Linked DNA regions of Gottschalkia purinilytica. The protein of the gene in region 1 interacts with the protein of each later gene in a pairwise test. Links are inferred from orthologs where the notes say so. Each region holds a gene or a part of one and is shown in the gene's direction. Other genes may lie near its edges.

Region 1 (3,402 bases):
AGAATACTAAAATGAATCTATAATTGTTTATAATAATAAAAAGGCAGAGAAGTCTCTGCTTTTTTACTGTTTTTTGAAGGATTTTCGTAGGGTTGTAAGGAATTATCATTAATGATAAAATATAATAATAATTGTAAAATAATCGCCAAGAAAATTATGTAAAATTAATTTTAGAATATTTTTAAATAATTACAAGAAATTTTTCTATTGTTTACAATTTTACTTTATTAAATAAGTTAAGTAAATAGTTATTCAATATTTGATATAATCTTAATTAGATTTTATAATTAGGTTTAATCTATTTTGATATCTATATTTTATCAATAAATCTTGCAACGGATAAGATTTAAATAATATAATAATATAACTTGAGGTGAGTTAAATTGAAAAGACTCTTTGAAAAAGTGTTTGGAACACATAGTGAAAGGGAACTAAAAAGAATTGAACCAATAGTAAATAAGATAGAGGACTTAGAAAAGGATATACAAAAACTTTCTGATGATGAGCTAAAAGCTAAGACTCCTGAATTTAAAGATAGACTAGCAAAGGGTGAAACACTAGACGATATATTACCGGAAGCTTTTGCCGTAGCTAGAGAGGCTGCATATAGAGTTCTTGGTATGAAGCATTATAGAGTACAATTAATAGCAGGTATAGTTTTACACGAGGGAACAATTGCCGAAATGAAAACTGGTGAAGGTAAAACTCTTATGGCAACTTTACCGGTATATCTTAATGCTCTTTCAGGAAAAGGCGTACATGTTGTTACTGTAAATGATTACCTTGCACAAAGGGATAAAGAATGGATGGGTAAGGTATATGAATTCCTAGGCTTAAGTGTAGGATGTATACTACATGACATGGAGAATGACGAAAGAAGAGAAGCTTATGCTGCTGATATAACTTATGGTACAAATAACGAATTTGGGTTTGATTATCTAAGAGATAACATGGTTATATATAAAAATGAAATGGTTCAAAGAGGCCTTAACTTTGCTATAGTGGATGAGGTTGACAGTATCCTAATAGATGAGGCTAGAACACCACTTATTATCTCAGGTATGGGAGATAAATCTACAAAGTTATATTTACTTGCAGATAACTTTGTAAAAACATTAACTGGTAGAGTAATAGATCCTAATGAAAAGAAAAATCCATTACTAGATCGTGAATATGTTGAAGAAAAAGTAGACTTTACAATTGATGAGAAAGCTAAGAATGTAACTTTAAGTGAGAAGGGTGTAGCAAAAGCGGAAAAATACTTTAGTGTAGAAAACCTTGCAGATCCTTCAAATGCTGAAATATATCATCATATAAACCAGGCATTAAAAGCTCAAAATATAATGAAAAAAGACATTGACTATGTAGTTAAAGATGGAGAAGTTGTAATTGTTGATGAATTTACAGGTAGACTTATGTTCGGTAGAAGATATAGTGAGGGATTACATCAAGCTATAGAAGCAAAAGAAGGACTAGATGTAAGAAGAGAATCTAAGACACTTGCTACAATAACTTTCCAAAACTACTTTAGAATGTATAATAAACTATCAGGTATGACTGGTACTGCAAAAACTGAAGAATCTGAGTTTAGGGAAATATATAACGTTGACGTTATAGAGATACCTACTAACAGATTATTAGTAAGAAAAGATCATGCTGATGTTGTATATAAGAACGTTGAAGGGAAACTTAATGCTGTAGTAAATGAAATAAAAGAAAAGCATGAAAAAGGTCAACCTGTACTTGTAGGTACTATTTCTATTGAACTGTCAGAAGTTCTTAGTAAAATGCTTAAAAAGTTGGGTGTTAAGCATGAAGTCTTAAATGCTAAGCAACATGAGAGAGAGGCTGAAATAGTTGCACAAGCAGGTAGATATGGATCTGTAACTATAGCTACAAATATGGCTGGTCGTGGTACGGATATAGTTCTTGGAGGTAATCCAGAGTTTATAGCTAAGAATGAAATGAAGAAAAAAGGCTTTAGTGAAGAAATTATCTCACAAGTAGATAGTTTTGCAGATACAGATGATGAAGAAATCTTATCAGCTAGAAAAGTATATAGGGATATTCTAGATAAAGCTAAAGAACAAACAGATACAGAAAATGAGAAAGTTAAAGAAGCTGGTGGGCTTCATATTATAGGTACAGAGAGACATGAATCAAGACGTATAGATAATCAGTTAAGAGGTCGTTCTGGTCGTCAAGGAGACCCTGGTTCTTCAAGATTTTTTGTATCTTTAGAAGATGATTTAATGAGACTATTTGGAAGTGACAAGATAAAGGGAATGATAGAAACATTAGGAATGCCAGATGATGAGCCACTAGAACATAGGCTTCTTTCAAAATCTATAGAAAATGCTCAAAAGAAAATAGAAGGAAATAACTTCAGTATAAGAAAGCATGTACTACAATATGATGATGTAATGAATAAGCAAAGAGAAGTAATATATGCAGAGAGAAGGAAAGTATTAGAGGGAGAAAACTTAAAGGACCACATTCTTTCTATGATTGAAAATACTATAGCAGGTGCTATAGAAATATATACTGCTGATGGTAAATATCCTGAAGAATGGGATATTGTTGGATTAGAAAACTATTTATCAAATTTAATGCCTATAGAAGGTAAAATAGATATAAAAGATGTAGAAAGTTTAACTAAAGAGAGCTTAAAAGACATAATTAAAGAAATAGCTTTTAAACTATATGATGAAAAGGAAGAAGAAATAGGCGATGATGTTTTAAGAGAGCTAGAAAGAGTAATACTTTTAAGAGTTGTTGATACTAAATGGATGGATCATATAGATGCTATGGATCAATTAAAACAAGGTATAGGTCTTAGAGCATTAGGACAAGAAGACCCTGTAAGAGCGTACCAAACAGAAGGTTTTGATATGTTTGAGACTATGATAGATAGTATTCAACAAGAAACAATTAGAAGCTTATATCACCTTCAACAAGCTGAAAACATAGAAAGAGAAAGAGTAGCAGAACCTGTATCAGCAAATCATGGTGCTGAACCTTCAAAGCCAAAAACTGTAGTGGTAAAGGATAAAGTAGGAAGAAATGATCCTTGTCCATGTGGTAGTGGAAAGAAATATAAAAAATGTTGTGGAGCTAATAATTAATCGATCCTAGATTTAAAAGGAGTGGTATGTTTGATTTTTGAGCTAGAAAGTTATAAAGATAAGCTAGCGACTTTTAAGGAGGAAATAAGAGAAATAGGTGTTTCTCTTTGACACAGATAGCCTAAGAAAAAAAGTAGAAGAACTTGAGGCTAAAACTTTTGAACCAGATTTTTGGAATGATACTGAAAAAGCTCAAAAAATAGTTCAAGAGACTAATATCTTAAAAGATAAGTTAATAGAGTATGAAGATATATCAGATAATATTGAAGACTTAGAA
Region 2 (2,917 bases), on another replicon or contig:
GTATACTCAACGATACTTTTCATAATACCTTTTATAATCTTACTGTTTTTATTAGCAAGATCTAGTCTAGTTTCGTCAGAATCTATTCCTACTCCAGCACTTATTATTATAATATCTGCATTAGCACAATCAGAATAATCTCCTGCTTTTATATTAATAGGACTTAAAAATGATATACCATGATTTAAATCCATAACTTCCCCTTCAGCCTTCTTTTTATTTAAATCTATAAGAATAAGATCGTCTACCATTCCACTTTCTACAAGAGTAAAAGCTGTTGCCGTACCAACAAATCCAGCACCAATTACTACGACTTTATTACCTATATCTTTTCTCATACTAAAGTTCTCCTTTAAAAAAATTTAATACACATATTTGTATAACTATTATTTGTAACTTACAGTATTTATATTTAATATTTAGAAATGAATTTTTACAAAGAGCAATTTTTAAAAAAGCATATACAGTATTTTGTATACAATAGTTACTTATAATATTTAATATCCAATTTACTAATAATTAAAACAACTTTTACAATTTAATAACAATATCTAAAACAAATTTTATTACTATTAAAGTGTAATAATAATATAAAGGAGGATAATTAATGTCTAATAAACGACTTTTTAAGAAGGTATTATCATTCTTATTTATCACTTTATTACTTGTTTCTATAACTTTTCCTAATGCTATAAGAGCATCAGGAAAAAATACACTTAAGGTAAAAGAAAATCCAAAATATATTTTTTATTTTATAGGAGATGGAATGGGAGCTGCTCAAAGACAACTAGCAGAGTATTATTCTAAACAAAATACAGGTAAGAAGTTAACAATGAATACTTTACCTATAGCTGGAATAAATACTACTCATTCAGAAAATAGCTTGATAACTGATTCAGCAGCTGCGGGAACGGCTTTAGCAACGGGACATAAAACTAAAAATGGAATGTTATCAAAACTACCTAACGGAAAAGATGTAAAAACTTTAATAGAAGTAGCTGAGGAAAAAGATATGTCTACAGGAATTATTACAACTACACGTTTAACTCATGCTACACCAGCAGCATTTGCATCTCATAATGTTAATAGAAGTAATGAAAATGAAATAGCTGTTGATTATTTAGATAGTGGTGTTGATTTTTTTGCAGGTGGAGGGTTAAGGCATTTCATTCCTAATAATTGGACAAATGATGAAAAAGATGCAGCTGATAGAACTATAAAGTCTAAAAGAGAAGATGATAGAAACTTACTAGAAGAATTCAAAGACAATGGATATATTACTTTCTATGGTAAAAAAGGAGTTAAAGATTTCAGGGATTATAAGCCTAAAAAAGATGATAAAATATTCGCATCATTTACAGACAGTCATATGCCTTATGAAGTAGATAGATTAAACAGCCTATACAAAAATAATGTTCCTACTTTATCACAAATGACACAAAAGGGTATAGAAACTCTTTCACAAAACAAAAAAGGCTTTTTTCTAATGGTTGAAGGTGGAAGAATAGATCATGCTTCTCATACTAATGATGCAGTTGGTGTTATTAAAGAAACTATAGAATTTGATAATTCTGTAAAAATAGCATATGAGTTTTTGAAAAAATACCCTAAAGATACCCTAATAGTGGTTACAGCAGATCATGAAACAGGAGGCTTATCGTTAGGATATGATTCAAACTACTTTTTAAAGCTAGATTCATTAGAAAATGTAAAGGTTTCAGTTGAGGATAATTTATTAAACTCTTATAAAGGAGATAAGGAAAAGTTCTTAAACTATATAGGAGAAAATTTTGGATTATCTAATATAACAGAACAAGAAAAAAGAGAAATACAAGATTCTATTGATCTTCATAATAAAGGAGTAACTTGGGGAGGATATTCTCCATTAGCTATGTCAGTAACACATATACTTTCTAGAAAAGCAAATATTAATTGGGGGACTTATGCACATACTGCCACACAAGTTCCTTTATCAGCAATTGGCTCAGGAGCTGAGCATTTGGGAGGATATAAAGACAACACTGAAGTATCTCAAGTATTATTTAAATTTTTAGATAAAAAGTAAATATACTAAATTTATTATTTTCATTTAAGAAGATAGTTAGCATTTTTGCTAGCTATTTTTTATTATAAATATTCTATTTAAACTAATAGAGATAATAATACATGTATAAAAATATTACTAATTGAAAATATATATCAATTCATATAGAGTTATTTACATTATTTATAATAATTCAACTTATTTTGACAATTAAGGATTTATACTATAACATAAAGATATAGTAATGTAAAATAATAGTATTATTTGTAAAAAAATATAACTTATATACATTATTAATAGACCTTTAAGACGTATTTTGACATATGAGACTAGGGGGAATGGGAGTTTATGAGAAAGAGAGAAGTCAAGATATTACTGTTATTGTTGTTTATATTAGTAATTGCTTTTTCATTTAAAAAATCTTCTGGTAAGGAGGTAGTTTATAATTTATTAGAATCTTGTATTGATAAAGATATAAAAAGATTTAATAAATTATTTAGGCATAATAAATTTGGAGCTACAACTAATACTAAAGAAATTATGGAAAGCTTATCTAAAAAAGTTTCAGAAATGGGTGGAATAGAGAACATAGAGTTAAAAGAATATGATATGGAAGATATAGAAAGACAAGCAGCACAAGAGATGAAGGATATAGTAGAAGGTGACTTTGTAGTGGTAGAAATAAGTGGAAATAATAAATCTTACATATGGCTTATTAGAAAGGAAAACGAGAGTTACTATATTGTAAGTGGTGATGATGGAAAAATAAATGATATATTGGCTAAGTAATTGAAAAGCGATATGTTTGTTAGATTAGATATAAATAGCATTTAATATTATTGATAGAGTATAAGATAAATAAAAGAGAAAATG

The links. The genes of interacting proteins can lie anywhere in the genome.
Region 2: the proteins of secA (region 1) and CLPU_RS09125 interact in binary tests that used the Escherichia coli proteins (3 or more experiments, as listed by UniProt). The link is inferred for Gottschalkia purinilytica from one-to-one orthologs.

Annotation. Positions count from the first base shown.
Region 1 is NZ_LGSS01000002.1:102,522-105,923, reverse strand. The notes cover bases 5-3,325. They hold secA (preprotein translocase subunit SecA), read left to right. Parts: upstream 5-383; coding sequence 384-3,125; downstream 3,126-3,325. Other genes in these bases: hpf (ribosome hibernation-promoting factor, HPF/YfiA family), read left to right, coding at 5-10. Outside these bases: more of hpf, read left to right, coding at 1-4. UniProt on the Escherichia coli protein: Required for protein export, interacts with the SecYEG preprotein conducting channel.
Region 2 is NZ_LGSS01000008.1:8,118-11,034, reverse strand. What follows is about bases 1-2,836. They hold CLPU_RS09125 (alkaline phosphatase), read left to right. Parts: upstream 1-607; coding sequence 608-2,065; downstream 2,066-2,836. Other genes in these bases: CLPU_RS09120 (hypothetical protein), read left to right, coding at 2,393-2,833; CLPU_RS09130 (L-lactate dehydrogenase), read right to left, coding at 1-338.